Regions from separate parts of the Ensifer sp. 4252 genome, predicted to be linked through region 1. Evidence: predicted binding sites of a transcription regulator. Region 1 holds the regulator's gene; each other region holds the start of a gene.
The links. Region 1 encodes LexA, which represses DNA repair genes until DNA is damaged. Its sites were predicted from a motif close to TGTTCNNNNTGTGTTCNG; they were not measured.
Positions count from the first base shown of each region.

Region 2: ABIE33_RS13615 (ATP-dependent helicase) is a predicted target of LexA. The motif match lies at 3,054-3,071, and genes of this name have one in related genera.
Region 3: ABIE33_RS01515 (DNA polymerase IV) is a predicted target of LexA. The motif match lies at 2,764-2,781, and genes of this name have one in related genera.

Region 1 is NZ_JBNDIU010000018.1:59,788-65,116, forward strand. Features, by position in the region: gene ABIE33_RS26260 (DUF4242 domain-containing protein) at 82-369, shown strand; gene ABIE33_RS26265 (hypothetical protein) at 550-693, shown strand; gene ABIE33_RS26270 (hypothetical protein) at 1,137-1,424, shown strand; gene ABIE33_RS26275 (hypothetical protein) at 1,481-1,720, opposite strand; gene lexA (transcriptional repressor LexA) at 1,901-2,620, shown strand; gene ABIE33_RS26285 (hypothetical protein) at 3,010-3,342, opposite strand; gene ABIE33_RS26290 (hypothetical protein) at 3,998-4,144, shown strand; gene ABIE33_RS26295 (GFA family protein) at 4,626-5,057, shown strand.
Region 2 is NZ_JBNDIU010000005.1:90,631-95,959, reverse strand. Features, by position in the region: gene ABIE33_RS13635 (L,D-transpeptidase) at 1-42, opposite strand, end outside; gene recX (recombination regulator RecX) at 272-856, opposite strand; gene ABIE33_RS13625 (NAD-binding protein) at 1,333-2,385, shown strand; gene ABIE33_RS13620 (TetR/AcrR family transcriptional regulator) at 2,410-2,934, shown strand; gene ABIE33_RS13615 (ATP-dependent helicase) at 3,192-5,258, shown strand.
Region 3 is NZ_JBNDIU010000001.1:295,701-301,029, reverse strand. Features, by position in the region: gene ABIE33_RS01520 (L,D-transpeptidase family protein) at 22-1,260, opposite strand; gene ABIE33_RS01515 (DNA polymerase IV) at 1,468-2,760, opposite strand; gene ABIE33_RS01510 (hypothetical protein) at 2,923-3,570, opposite strand; gene ABIE33_RS01505 (DUF3572 domain-containing protein) at 3,567-3,839, opposite strand; gene ABIE33_RS01500 (response regulator) at 3,996-4,367, shown strand; gene ABIE33_RS01495 (PleD family two-component system response regulator) at 4,385-5,329, shown strand, end outside.

The sequences.
Region 1 (5,329 bases):
TGCATGCAATCGCAAGCATTGACTCCCTTTTCATTAGGGAGGCTTGATATAATGGTCATCCAACAGTCAAGGAACTGAGCGATGCCCACTTTCATCATCGAACGCGAGGTACCAGGAGCTGACAAGCTCAGTCATGACGACCTCTGCGCACTGTCGGCGAAATCCAATGCTGTCGTCGCCGATCTCGGCGTGCCATACACATGGATCACGAGCTATGTCGCCGGCGACAAGCTCTATTGCGTTCACGAAGCGCCGAGCGCCGACGTCGTTCGCGAACACGCCGAACGAGGCGGGTTTCCGGCCAACAGGATCACGGAAGTCGCCGCCGTGATTGGGCCTTCGACAGCATCTCAAGGGCGCGGCAAATAGCCGTATCGGTGTTATAATCACCACGGGCAGAAAATCGGCTTCATGCGGGCCCAAACCGCCCGCCCAGGCCAATGCTCCCCACGCACCGTCATTGACTTCCGGCGGTATCAATGCAGGCTAATCCGCCGGTCATTCGGCGCCCATGAGGGTTCCCCGGCACACCTTTTCAAGGAGACGATCATGGCAAAAGGTCAAGTGCGAAGTAACCGCGAGGTTAGAAAACCCAAAAAGGACAAGACCGTCAAAGCCGCCGTAACGACAGAAGGCTCACAGGTAAAGCTTGCAGGCAGCAGCTTCTCCCTCGGCAAGAAAGACAAGAAGTAGGACAGCCGCCTTTAACCTCTCGAACCAAATAGTCGGGAGAGTTTTGTCCTCGGCCAGTCGGACGAGGTGCGCACGTCTCCGCACACCCTGGCGACTGGCCCCCTGACCAAGAATAGATGCCAGCACGCTTGAACGTCGCCTGCCTCCGGATTTGCAAAGATCGTTGCGGGCGGCGGCGCTCGCCAAGCGTTTCCATTTCTGCTGCCAAGCCTGATCGGCCGTCGACACGCTGCATGTAGTAGACGTCGGAAGATCGAGAACGCCCTGTTCATGCAAATCTTTGTGCCTTCCCTGCCACAGCTTGAGCAGCAGTCTTCGCCTCTCGCAAAGAACTGTTGAACACGCCACAGTGCCCGGCATGCTTGCTGGACTTCGGAACGAAAGCACGGTTCACATCGTTAACCAAACTATCGCCGCCACCTCTGATCTAGTGGACGTTCACCGTGCTTGCAGCCTTGCTTATCGCCTCGATTATCGCATCGCCGAACATCGCCCTCAGCGCTGCCACGGTCGACGACCTGCAAGCCGATTTCGAAATGGCTGTACCCTGTCAACAGATCGACGGACGGAACGTTTGGAAAGGGGCGATCGCCTACTATATCCAGTCCTTCGTCTACCAAGGCGACACGCCGGTCGCGACCGACGCGGCCGACGCGGTACTGCCCGAGGACAACTCGGCGGAAACCGTCAAGGAGTTCGAGGACGCCTGCTCCGCCACACGGCCGGCCTGATTCACGCGTCCTTCACCTGATCGCCGATCGACTTCTGCCGATCCCGTGACGGCAGGCTATTTCCACTGGGTTCCATCGCCAGCGGCGCAACCATGCGGCGGCAGCCCGTTGCCAAACGTAAGCTTCAGCCGGTCACAACCCCATTGATTGAGCGGCCCGGGCATCGCCGCATTCAACGCGATTCCGACCTCATCGAACGGGCTTTGTTTATTGTCCACATATTGATACCAGCGGAATCCAAGCACCGCGGTCGCGGCGACAACGATCGTCAGAAAAATTCGAATCAGCTTCGTCATTAGACCCTCATTCCATAAACGGAAGGAGGCATAACAGCCTCGTGCGGCACGTACAGCGACGAGATCGCCGCTATGCACTCGATTGAACCAACATTCACGGAATTTTAGGCACTTGCGGAACACATATGGAACAGATAGTGTCTGTTCTTGATTTGTTTCACGCCTCTGGAGCGACTTGCCATGCTGACCCGCAAGCAACAGGAATTGCTTCTTTTCATCCATGAACGAATGAAGGAGTCCGGTGTACCGCCGTCCTTCGATGAGATGAAGGACGCACTCGACCTGGCATCGAAGTCGGGTATTCACCGGCTGATTACAGCACTCGAGGAACGCGGCTTCATTCGCCGTCTTCCCAACCGCGCCCGGGCGCTCGAAGTCATCAAGCTGCCGGAAGCCTATGCGGCAAGCGCCCAGCCCCGTCGCGGGTTTTCCCCAAGTGTCATCGAGGGAAGCCTTGGCAAACCTCCCGCCCCTGCCCCCGCCGCTGCGAAAACGACGCCGGTTGCCGACAACAGCTCCGTGTCGGTCCCGGTTATGGGGCGCATTGCCGCCGGTGTGCCGATCTCGGCGATACAGAACAACACCCACGACATTACCGTGCCGCTCGATATGATCGGCAGCGGCGAGCACTACGCCCTTGAAGTGAAGGGTGATTCGATGATCGAAGCCGGCATCTTCGATGGCGACACGGTGATCATCCGCAATGCCACCACAGCCAATCCCGGCGATATCATCGTGGCCCTTGTCGATGACGAGGAAGCGACCTTGAAGCGCTTCCGGCGCAAGGGCGCGTCGATTGCCCTCGAGGCGGCCAATCCGGCCTATGAGACGCGTATCTTCGGCCCCGATCGCGTCAAGATACAGGGCAAGCTCGTCGGCTTGATCCGCCGCTACCACTAGAGCGCTTTATCTTTAAACGGAAGCGATTCTGTTGGCTCAAAACGGCCGTTCCACACGAAGGATGGCGCAGAGCGATGCGGATCCATCGGGCAAGCCATCCGACACAGTGGGCGGCCGTTTTCAGTCAACCCGAAGGGCCGGATGAATTTCGGCCATTACCGGCGGCGGCCGTCTTGACCGCAGCCTCTGCTGCGCTCTTCGCCAGCCGCCTTGGTCCTGGCCGAAATTCCTTCCGGCAGAATGCTTCTGTTTAAAGATGAAGCGCTCTAGGCCCGTCTCACTCTAGCCGCCATCGTGCCGGTCAGCCGTCTTCTTGCTTCAACGTCTCGCCACCACAAGGTAGCGAGACGGAGATCGTCAGATCGAGCGTTTTCCAGGCTCGACAGATTTTACTCGTGTATCGAGTACTCGCCCAACTCGCAGAGATCCTGCGTGTCTTCAGTCGTGTCGAGACCGGAACCTTCTTCGAATTCAAAGCGCATGTCGTATTTGCAGACATCGCGTCCGTCGGCGATGGTAATTTCCATGCTTTCGCCCGGATTGAGCACCTGCCGCCCGAAGACGTCGTCCTCCCACTGATCAACACCGACCGGCGACGTGTAGAAGTTCGTCAAAACGACGTTCGTCTTGTTCTTCAGCTGAAAGACGAGATCCTCAGCGCTGGCGGTGGCCGTCGTTGCGGCAAGAATGGCAAGAGCAGTCAGGGCGATCTTACATTTCATTTTATGTCTTTTCCTCCATTGTCGGCTTTGTTTGATACTACCTATACGGGTCGCGCTGTCGGGATATTCATTCCCAGTACCGTCTAGAGACAATATTTTCAGCACTGACAATAGCGACCGGATCACCATTTCGGGGCGCGTCCTCGCAAGGCCATGTCGTTGGCGACTGCGAACGTTCAGAAACTGGCCGGCAAGGGTAGCCCGGCCGAATTGCGCTTTGAAAACAGTGGTTGGCGGCAATGTGGATAGCCTCGTTGCGCGTGTTGGACGCGCCGCATTGACCCGCCGCTTCTTGCCGCCACCTGCGTGCCGCAGCGTGTCCCGGCACGCCCACCGTTTCACTTGCAACAATCGGACCGCTATCGATGGAGAACCACTTTCGCCAGTCGGCCCTGCGCAGGCGCTGGCGGACTTGTTGCCTTCACCGCACGAGGGGCTAAAGCACGCCCTCGCCCGCCCCATTTACAGGCAACGCGCTCACATCGTCATTGACGCTCGCAACGAGCACACGGCCGCTGTACGCCACCGATGGCCCGTATTTCAACCGCCTTCGGATCAGCGCTCGCCTCCAACCCCGTCAACCTGCGGTCGCACCGTTGTCTTTCTTGGGTACGGACCTAGTTACCCATTTCATACCCATGAGAGGAACTGCTGAATGAACCGTAATGGGCTTTATCTGATCATTGCCGTGCTCGCCGTGGCCGTCATTGGTCTCGGCGCCTATGCCTACCGCGAGGAAACAAAACCGGCCGGTGTCGAGATCAAGATTGGCCAGGACGGCGTTTCCGTTCAGGAGAATTGAGCGCGATCTGGAATACTCTCAACAGGCGGTTTATCAGCCGCGAATTTGCGGCTGGGGGCGAATGCTGCTGGACGTTCGACGTCCCTATGTTCGCTCCTCGCGCGGATGGATGCGAACGGCCGTAGACTTTTTCTCCGCACGATCCGCTGGCGTAACGCTCGCGCGACAGCGTGCTGGCGCATGCATTAGTCACTTGGTTTGGGTATGTGCCCGATGTTCGACGGGACGCTTCGTACCCTGCCCCTGAGCCCAATCGGCCTGATGGCCCTACCACGGGCTATGTTTTGCGCCGTTTCACGCAGCATCAAGCTTGTCACGGACGGCACTCCTGGCGGAAAAGAGCGAAAGTCTGATACAGCCAACGGCCTCAACGAGAAGGCGGCCCTCTGGAATGAGCCAGCCCAAGAATGCGCTTGAGCACAAACAGCCCACCCCATACTAAAGCCCGTCAATTGCGCTTCAAAATCAGATGGATGATTCGATGAATCTCGACGTTCAGGACCTAGATGGAGCCTGCCACTGTGGAACGGTTCGCTTCAATGTGAAACTGAAGAACGGCCTCCGCACCGCCCGCCGCTGCACTTGCTCCTATTGCCAGTTGAAGGGCGCGGTTGCCGTCTCTGCCGCCAAGGACGGGGTCACGGTTCTCTCCGGAGGCGAGGCTCTTACCAAATATCAGTTCAACACGAAGGCAGCAGAGCATTATTTCTGCTCGAAGTGCGGCATCTACACATTTCACAAGCCGCGCGCGAACCCGGATTTCTACGGCGTCAACGCCGCGTGTCTCCAGGGCATAAGCCCATTCGATTTCGAAGAGCTCCCTGTGAACGACGGCATCAACCACCCGATGGACACGAAGGGATCAACCGGCCCAAGGCTCGCGGGAACGCTCAAGTTTATTCCGGCCAAGTGATGGGCGCGGCTGGCAGGACGCCGGCCGCAGCCGTTCAAACCGTTTCGCCCCGAATAACGGTGGCGCGTTCGTTGCGCCGCCATCAACGTCCACAGTGCCGCCGGCTCACAACCAGGCGGGTATGCCACAACTGAGTTATGGCGTAGCATCTGTAGAATCCATTCTGGCGGTAAACCGGGGGCTGGCAGCTGTCGCCGTTCCGCATGCAAGCTAGTCGGACCAACTCCCAACAACTTACGCAAGTTCCGTCCCAAAGTCAGCGTCATCGTACA
Region 2 (5,329 bases), on a different contig from region 1:
GACCACTGCAAGCAGCGATCGGCGGGACAATTGAAAAGACACTTTTTTATTCCGGGGTTGGGGATATGCGAGGAGAGAGTTGTGGCTGTTGGTCTCATTCGTGACCGAAATGTGGTCAAATCCGATCTCTTTCGTGGATGGTCCTCGCCAGCCCTTCGCGGTCGCAGCAGTGTTGCAAAATTCACTCGGTCCGGTGCGTGCGGGGAGCCTTTTTGACGGCGCAGGCGCCGCCATCGCACGGTCAGCTCGGAAGTTGCGTATCGCCCTCTGTCTAGGTGACTGCGTCTTTCTGCAGCACGCTTTCCGCCTCCCCCAAGCTCATGTCGAACACTTTTCTGCCGATCTCGAAGCCGAAGCCGTTGCGGGCGAATGCGGACAATTCCTTGGCCCTGCGCTTGTCTTCGAGTTCGCCGCGGCGAAAGGGGCCGAAACCACGCTTGCGGGCAAAGACGACGGCTGCGAACAGATCGTCGGTCGCCTCAAGCGCGACAGCTGCGGTTTCCCTGTCGATGCCCTTTACCGAGAGCTTCTGGGCAATGGCCCGTTTCGACTTTCCGCGGCGCACCGCCGATTGCGTGCTCAGCTGCGCATAGTCGGCATCATTCAGGGCATTGAGATCATAGGCGAACTTGACCGCGAATTCGGCCACGGCTTTCAGCTGCTCCTGACTTATATCCTCGAACTTCTGTCGCGCCTTTCTGGTGATGGCGTCGAACAATTGCTTCTCCGTCATCATCTGGCGCTCAAGACGATAGACCGCAGAATTGCGCGCCCAGGACAACATGCGCACGGTCGGCGCGTCAGGGGGCGGCGTGTCGGAAGGCGCCGCTTCGAAGGGCGAATTGTCGGCTTGCAGATCGCTTGATGTCACGGGGCGGGCGGGCTCGTTTGCAGTGGGCTTGATAGCGAGGGTGCCCTCAGAGATAACGGCAAACAGACGGCTTCGATAGTCGGGCACATCGGATTGATCGCGAAACGGCCGGCTCGCGCGCCGGGCGAGCGTTGGCGCAACATGATGCACGCGCGCTTTTGGGCGTCCATCGAAGTGATGCCGTGACGGAGCCGGATCTCGCTGGAATGGGATTGCAATACGAAAACTTCCTTGTTACATCCATACAATTGGTAGGCTACCAACCAATATTTTCTGAGTGATGCACTCGACCATCTCAAACACAAAGGAACGACAGATATGGCGATCACTCAACGGACCCGACATCTCGGTGCTTTCTTCGCAAACGCCTCATGTCCGCGGGCACGCGCTCCGGTATCGGAAAACCGCTTCATCGCTTCGTTCACAGTGAGCGGCATCGTTGCCAGGAGAAACCGAAAGCCATGACGGATGGCCAGACAATCCTCATCGTCGGTGGCTACGGCCATGTCGGCACCCGTATCGCACGGCGCCTGATCGACCGGAACATCGGCGCGGTTGTCATTGCCGGCAGGAATGTCGCCAAAGCCGGACAAGCCGCCGCAAGATTGGGCTGCTCGGCGCGCGCCGTCGATCTGTCTGATCCTGCCCGCTGGGAGCATGCCCTTGCCGACATCGACATGGTCGTGGTCTGCATCGATCAGGACGAGGCTGCCTTTGCGTCCTTCATCCTCTCCCGTGGACTTGTCTATATCGATGTGACCGCCAGCGATGCCTTCTTCCAAAAAGTGGAGCGACTGGAGAAACTGGCGAGGGAGAACCACGGCTGCGCCATTCTATCTGTCGGCTTCGCGCCGGGCCTTACTAATCTGATGGTCAAGGCCTGCGCCGCGCGGTTGGATCAAGTGAGCAAGGCAACCATCGGCATCATGCTCGGGCTTGGCGACGATCACGGTCCCGCAGCGATCGCCTGGACGCTCAACAGGATCGTTGATGCCGAGCAGCCTCCCGAGGTCGCCGAGCTTCCGTTTGGACTGAAGGCAAAGAAACACCCGGCACTGGCCTTCGACTTCGCCGACCAGCATGTCCTGCGTCGCACGCTCGCGGTCGTCGATACCGCGACCTATCTCACCTTCGATTCCGCCGCGATCAGTCGTCTGGCCTTTCTCGTACTGCCCCTGTTGCGTGGCCGTTTGGCATGGGTGCCGGCCCTGACCAGTCTCTTGTCCCGGGTACGCTTAGGATCCAAACGTGCGGCACTCTCGATCACCGTGTCCGGCAGCCGCAACGGCGCGCCGCGTGCCGTCACTGCCCTCTACGAGGGGCAGCGCGAAGCCGAGATCACCGCTGAAGTCGCAGCCCTCACCATCGAGCACATGCTGTCCGATCGGCCCGCCGCCGGCATCCATCATCTGGAAACACTGATGAACATCGACAACATCGCCGCACAGCTTCGCGACGAGGGTGGCATGATCGATTTCAGCGAGAGCTCTTGCTGCCCGCCGTTTGTCGGCTAGAAAACGATCGAGGAAAGAGAGGCAATGGTCAAACCGGACAATACCACCCGCCAGCGTATTCTGGATGCGGCGCTCGGTATCATCGAAACGCAGGGCATGAAGGCACTGACACAGCCGAAGATCGCCAAGGCGACAGGGCTGCGCCAATCGCACCTGACCTATTATTTTCCGCGAAAGGCCGACCTGTTCATCGCCCTGCTCGAAGCATCCCACAACCGCGCCGCACAGCGGGCACCGGCGCATGAACCGTCACTCGAGGACATGCTGTCGCATTTGCTGTTCAATCGCGAGCGCATGCGCTTTCTCCTGGCGATCATGCTCGAAGTGGATGAAGACCGTGAACTGCAGGCGGTGCTGCACGGCCACCTGGCCGAACTTGCGCACGTCGTCGCGGCCCGGCTCAGCCGGCCCGCCGACGCCGCGGCCGTACGGTCCTTCGTCGACGAGCTGCGCGGTATCGGCCTTCGCCATCTCAGCGACCCGGCAGCCGGCGAACTTCCCTCGATCCGCGCGGTGGCCGAGCGGCACGGGCTCTCGATCGCGCGTTGAGGAGCGAATGCTGCGTTTGCGCCCGCCGCCCTCCTGCCATGCCCGGTCTATGCGCGGAATCCGATGGCGTCGTCCAACCATTGCCAATGAGGCCTTTGCAATATGATCCCCGGCTGATATGTTCCTTATTCGTTCCCCGCCATGAATCGCTCATCTTGAGCGCGGGGATGCCTCGGCATCGCCCGCAGGGCCGGGCAATCGACGCCGGCGCGCGGCGCAAGGGGTAGAATCGGCAGAGACTTACCGGGGACTTCGGCGTGGCGGCGGCCTATCTGGAAAAATTGAATGATCGACAGCGCGATGCCGTCGAATTTGGCGTAACCGCACCGGGCGAAACGATCGCAGGGCCGCTCCTGATTATTGCAGGCGCCGGATCGGGCAAGACGAACACGCTCGCCCATCGCGTTGCCCACCTCATCGTCAACGGCGCCGACCCCCGCCGCATCCTGTTGATGACGTTTTCGCGCCGTGCCGCCTCCGAAATGGCCCGAAGGGTCGAGCGCATATGCGCCCAGGTGCTTGGCGCAAACGCCAGTGTTGCCACTGACGCGCTCACCTGGGCCGGCACATTCCACGGCATCGGGGCGCGGCTGCTGCGGATCTATGCCGAGCAGATCGGGTTGAATGTCGATTTCACGATCCATGACCGTGAAGACAGTGCTGATCTCATGAACCTTGTCCGGCATGAGTTGGGCCTCTCAAAGACCGAGAGCCGGTTCCCGACCAAGGGCACCTGCCTTTCGATCTATTCGCGGGCGGTCAACTCCGAGACGCCGCTCGCCGAGGTGTTGCGCGCCCATTATCCCTGGGTCTCCGGTTGGGAGGAGCAGTTGAAGCAGCTGTTTTCCTGTTATGTCGAAGCAAAGCAGACGCAGAACGTGCTCGATTACGACGACCTGCTGCTCTACTGGGCGCAGACTGTCAGCGTTCCGGAACTCGCCGAGGATATCGGCAACCGTTTCGACCATGTGCTGGTCGACGAATATCAGGATACCAACCGGCTTCAATCATCCGTGCTGATGGCCTTGAAGCCGGGCGGCAGGGGCCTGACGGTTGTCGGCGACGATGCCCAGTCGATCTATTCGTTCCGGGCGGCGACAGTGCGCAACATTCTGGATTTTCCGGGCGAGTTCACGCCGCCGGCGGACGTCATCACGCTCGATCGAAACTATCGCTCCACCCAGACGATTCTGGCCGCCGCCAACGGCGTCATCGATCTCGCCCGCGAACGCTTCACCAAGAACCTCTGGACCGAGCGCCAGTCGGCGGAACGGCCGAAACTTCTGGCGGTCGCCGATGAAGCCGACCAGGCGCGCTACATCGTCGAGAAGGTGCTGGAGAACCGGGAGATAGGGATGACGCTGAAGCAGCAGGCGGTGCTGTTTCGCTCATCGAACCACAGCGGGCCACTCGAGGTGGAACTGACCCGACGCAATATCCCCTTCGTGAAATTCGGTGGGCTGAAGTTCCTCGACAGCGCCCATGTCAAGGACATGCTGGCAGTGCTCAGGTTTGCGCAGAACCCGAGGGATCGGGTCGCCGGCTTTCGCCTGCTGCACATGATACCGGGCGTCGGCCCGCAGACCGCCGGCAAGATCCTTGACGCGATCGCCGCAGATCCGGAGCCGCTGGCAGCACTTGCGGAAATCCCCGCCCCGCCGCGCTCCGGCGACAACTGGAGGGCTTTCGTGACGCTGATCGAAGGGCTGCGCAAACAGGCGGGCGGCTGGCCGGGCGAAATCGCCCAGGCGCGCGAATGGTACGAGCCGCATCTCGACCGCATCCACGAGGACGCGGACACCAGAAAGGCCGACCTCCTGCAATTGGAGCAGATCGCCGGTGGTTATCCGAGCCGGGAACGCTTCCTCACCGAACTGACGCTCGATCCGCCGGATGCGACCAGCGACCAGGCTGGCGTGCCGCTGCTCGACGAGGACTACCTGATCCTTTCGACGATCCATTCGGCCAAGGGGCAGGAATGGCGCTCGGTGTTCATGCTCAATGTCGTCGACGGCTGCATCCCCTCCGATCTTGGCGTTGGTACCACGCACGAGATCGAGGAGGAACGCCGGCTGCTTTATGTCGGCATGACGCGGGCAAAGGACAGCCTGACGCTGATAACCCCGCAACGGTTCTTCACGAGCGGCCAGCATGCGCAGGGCGATCGCCACGTCTACGCCGCGCGGACACGCTTCATCCCAGCAACGCTGCTGCAGTTCTTCGAGACGGCATCCTGGCCGCTGGTCAGCGCCGCCGCCTCCGAGCGCAGCGCCAGGCAGATCCGCATCGATGTCGGCGCCCGCATGCGGACCATGTGGAAGTAAGGAGCGGCACGTGGCCGAGCCTAGCGACACCGAGATCGGAAGACAGCCTGCGGCCGATGTCGCGGACGCGG
Region 3 (5,329 bases), on a different contig from region 1:
TCATGTCTGGTGCACGGGGCGTCAGCCCCGTGGTGATGCGCGGGTGATGGTGATGAAATCGGTACCGTCGCCGGTCTCAAGTCCGCTTTCCATATCGGAGATCGACAGCGACGAACCATCGGCAAGCAACCCGCCGATCCGCTTGCGGACATCGTCGGAGACCGCCAGACGGCCAAGCGTGCGCTGGATGGCATTGAAGGCGGATGCGTCGGCGTCGGCGGTGATCCCAAGGCGCCTTTTCGTCGATGCCGGCAGATGGTTTTCGAGCGATACGCCGTACCACTTGCCTTCACTCTTTCCCTCGTTGATCTCCTGAAATTGCAGGAAATGCGTGCCGAGCGCCTGCTCCGGCTTTTCGATCGTGACGCCGGCTTCGAAAATCGGCTTAAAACCCTGACGGACAAGAATCACCCCATTGGGGGGAGTGTCGCGGCCGGCCTTATTGAAGATGGCTCCGGCAAGTTCCGACGTCAGCTTGCCGTCCACGGTCTGTCCCTCGGCGGTCTGGAACGCGCTGATGGCGGCGACTGTGTCCGGGCCGATGTGGCCATCTGGTACACCTGCGACATAGCCGAGTTGGTTCAGCGCCAACTGGACTTCACGCCTGATATCGCGCTCGCCGCGCCGGGTGATCAGCATGCGGATCGGCTCGCGGTCTTCTGCTTTGATGACTGACGTGGTGGTCGATCCCGTGGTCATCGCCACTTCGACCGGCATGGTCTCGGTCTGGCTGATCGCCGGGCGGAGGGGCACATCCGACAGCGGCGCAGGGTTCTCGCCCGGCGCCGGTTCGCGCTGAAAGAGCATGGCGCTCGACACTTCCGTCGGGCTGACCTGCCGGTCCGTAATCAGAACATGCACGCCGCGCGACGTCATCTTGAAGAGACTGGCGGCAAACTTGCTCGGCAGGCGCACGCAACCGTGCGAGGCGGGATAGGCCGGTACGTGATTGGAGCCATGCAGCGCAATGCCTGACCAGGTCAGCCGCTGCATGAAGGGCATCGGCGCGTTCGAATAGATGTTGGATTTGTGATGACGCCGTTTTTCAAGGATCGAGAAGATACCCGTCGGCGTGGAATGGCCGGCCTTCCCCGTAGAAACCGCCGACGTCGCGATTACCGCGTCGCCGTCGTAGACGACGAGGGATTGCTGGTTCTTCGAGACGATGATCTGCAGCGGCGCGTTGCTGCCGGCAAAGCCGGCTGCAGGCGAAAACAAGAAGACGACGACGCTGGCCGTGAGAGCGAAACGCGATACCATACACTCATCCCAACACGTAAACTGGCCGATGAGCTTAGGCTGAAATATTTAAGGAATTCGTCCGGGTCGGACCTACAGCGCCGCGCGTCTTGTGAGACGCGCAAAGGTCGCTGTAGCACTTTGAATTACTGCATGTTTTTATCCTTAAATCGAATGCGATTTAAGGAAACATGCAGTAGGAAACGTCAAGCCGCCGCCGATAACGCACTAGTGATCGCGCTTTCGGCTGCCGAATGTGTAGCCGGTTTCGACGCTTGCCTTGCCGAACTTGTCGCGCAGCTTGTTGATGGCGTGCTCGGCGGCGGCGCGACGGGTTGCAGCTGGATCGACCAGATCGGGGGGATCTGCGAGATCCGGGCTGGAAAGATCGCTGACGCCGATGCCGATCAGCCGGTACTTCGTGCCGTCGACTTCGTTCTCCAGAAGCTGCAGCCCGGTGCGAAAGATGCGGTCTGCGAGCCGCGTCGGACTGTCGAGGCGGCGGTTGCGGGTCCTGGTCTTGAAGTCGGCAGTCTTCAGTTTCAAGACAACCGTCTGGCCAGCGAGTTCGGATTTGCGCAGGCGATGTGCGACCTGTTCGCTCAGTCGGCGCAAGTGCATGACGAGATCGTCGTAGCGGGCGAGATCGTCGTTGAATGTCGTTTCGGACGACACGCTTTTTGCCTCGCCGTCGATCTCGACCGTTCTTTCGTCCAGGCCGCGCGACAGGCGGTAGAGCCTCTGGCCCATGGTGCCGTAACGGCGCATGAGGTCGGCTTCCTCCATCATCTGAAGCTGACCGATCGTGCGAATGCCATCGCGCTCCAGCGTGGCGGCGAACGCCTTCCCCACGCCCCAGATCAAGGTCACTGGCCTTTCTCTCAGGAATTCGAGCGCCTCGGCCTGGCCGATCACCGAGAAGCCACGAGGCTTCTGCAGATCGGAGGCAACCTTGGCGAGGAACTTGCAGTATGAGAGGCCCACAGAGACCGTAATCCCGATCTCCTGTTCGACACGGCGGGCAAAGCGGGCGAGCGTGCGGGCGGGAGGATCGTGGTGCAGTCTCTGCGTGCCGCTCAGTTCCAGGAACGCCTCGTCGATGGAGAGCGGTTGCACCAGGGGTGTCAGCTCCTGCATCAGCATGCGGACCTCGCGGCCGACGCGAACGTATTTTTCCATATTGGGCTTGATGACGACTGCCTGCGGACAGGCTTCGAGCGCCTTGAACATCGGCATGGCCGAGCGCACGCCGTGGATGCGGGCGATGTAGCAGGCCGTGGAAACCACGCCGCGCTTGCCGCCGCCGATAATCACCGGCTTGTCGGCAAGCTCCGGATTGTCCCGCTTCTCGACCGAGGCGTAAAACGCATCACAATCGATATGGGCGAGGGTCAGGTCGTAAAGTTCTGCATGACGCAAGAGACGGGGACTGCCGTAGGCAAGGCAGCGTCGCGCGGTCGCGGTCTGTTCCCTGAGGCAGTCACGGCAGAAGCCTGGAGTTTGAGAACCGCTGTCGAGCATATCTGGAACAAATGTTGAACATTGCGACTTTACGCTCTACGCTAGCGAGTCTCAAGGGAGGCCGCGTTGGAAATTGCCTTGCATGTCAGGTTGCCGACGCCAAGCCGCTGGCCGGATTTCGTGCGTCGTCTTGCGGCTCTCGATCTGCTGGTCCGGCTGCCGCTATCGCTGGAAATGCGCGCGAATGGCATTCGCAGCGTCGACCCAGTCCGCGGCAATGTGAACGCAAGTGTCCGGCGCGGGCGCGAGCGCCCGGAACTCGGCGTTGGCCATCAGATTGATCAGCAGGCAGGTCGGCGCGTGCGCCTGCACCGATTGCAGGTTGCGCGCGAGGTCGTCGATGAAAACAACGGGAAGGGCCCGGCCGGCATGCAGTCGCTTTACGATCGGCCCTTTGGGGTCTTCCGAAGCGAGCAGCGGATAGGGAAGATCCAGCCGGTTCAGCAGGGCACGCCGCGCGGCCGCATGGCGCGGCGGCATGGCTGTCAGAAAGACGATGTCAGCCTGGGTCGACAGGTCGCGCAGGGTTTCGACAACGCCGACAGCCGGGGTCTGCCAGCGATCCTGCGTGGCGTAGAATGTTTCGAGCAATTCCTTGACGTCCGCCTCGCTGGCCGTGTGTTCCGTTGCGCGATGGATGATGTTGCCGGTCAGCCGAAACGAACGCGGCAGCAGGACATGGTCGCGGCTTTCGAGAAAAGCCCGGAAGGGGCTGAGGAATTCGAGCACGACTTCGTCGATGTCGCTGACGACAAGCGGGCGGTCGCCGAGGCGGATTTCATCGTCGAAGACGGTGTTGCTCACGCTCAGCTGTCCTGCAGGTCGGCGGCGCCGGAAAGTTTCTCATGCGCACGCGCGACATCCTGCGGGGCTGTCCCCGTCGCCTCGCAGAAGGCGATCAGCGTCGGTTCATGGTCCATGAGAAAGGCGACGAGCCCACCCATGAAGCCCGGCTCGCCGATCGCATTGCGCAGGGAGGACGGGTCCGTGCCGGTCAGCGCCAGAAATCGGGACAGCAGGTCCGGCTCGCCGGCAAGCCAGGCGAGGATGTCGATGGCGATTTCGTCGGCGCTCTTCAATGTCTTGGCCTCCTACTGTTTTTACGCCCGGAATTACCTATTTTTCAACCAAATAGGTTTATCGGTGAACTTGAGGAAATGGGTCGAGTCGTTGGTTCTGCAACTTAGATGTCTTGAGAAGACTTGCAAGAAGACGACGGACAGCAAGGGATCGACATGCCCAAACAGGTAATGATTGTTGAGGATAACGAGCTGAACATGAAGCTCTTCCGCGACCTGATTGAGGCTTCCGGTTACGCGACGATCCAGACGCGCAACGGTATGGAGGCGCTCGAGCTGGCGCGGAAGTATCGCCCCGATCTGATTTTGATGGACATTCAGCTGCCGGAGGTCTCCGGGCTCGAAGTCACGAAGTGGCTGAAGGAAGATGATGAGTTGCACGTCATCCCGGTGATCGCCGTGACTGCCTTCGCCATGAAGGGCGACGAGGAACGCATCCGTCAGGGCGGATGCGAAGCCTATGTTTCAAAACCGATTTCTGTGCCAAAGTTCATTGAGACGATCAAGACCTACCTTGGCGATGCCTGACTGGCGGGAAAATTGATATGACTGCGCGCATTCTTGTTGTCGATGACGTGCCTGCCAATGTTAAGCTTCTCGAAGCGCGTCTGCTCGCTGAGTATTTCGATGTGCTGACGGCCGGTGATGGCCATACGGCGCTGACACTCTGCGAGACGACGCCGGTCGACCTGGTGCTTCTCGACATCATGATGCCCGGCATCGACGGCTTCGAGGTCTGCGAGCGTCTGAAGGCCAATCCGCGCACAGCTCATATTCCCGTCGTCATGGTGACGGCACTCGACCAGCCATCCGATCGGGTTCGCGGGTTGAAGGCCGGCGCCGACGATTTCCTGACGAAGCCGGTCAACGATTTGCAGCTGATGTCGCGGGTGAAGAGCCTCGTCCGCCTGAAGAACGTCAGCGACGAATTGCGGCTGCGTGCCCAGACCGCGCAGACGATCGGCCTGCAGGAACTGGCCCGCCAGGACCGCCCGGACGAGCCGGGAAGCATCCTTCTGGTCGACGGCCGTGGCTCCTCTCAGGAGCGGCTTCAGCGCACGCTCAAGCCGATTGCAGATGTCTCTGTCATCTCGGATCCGCAGGCGGCGCTGTTCGAAGCGGCGGAGAACAATTTCGATCTCGTCATCGTCAACGCCAATTTCGACGACTACGATCCCCTGCGGCTGTGCTCCCAGTTGCGGTCGCTGGAGCGCACACGTTTCATTCCGATCTTGCTGATCACCGATCAGGGGAATGACGAGATGATCGTGCGGGCGCTCGATCTCGGTGTTACCGACTACATCATCAGGCCGGTCGATCCCAATGAGCTTGTCGCCCGCTCGTTGACGCAAATCAGGCGCAAGCATTGCAACGATATGCTGAGAAAGAGCGTGCAGCAGACAATAGAGCTGGCGGTCACCGATGGCCTGACAGGGCTGCACAACCGCCGCTATCTCGATAATCATCTGAAGCTGCTGCTCGATCGTGCG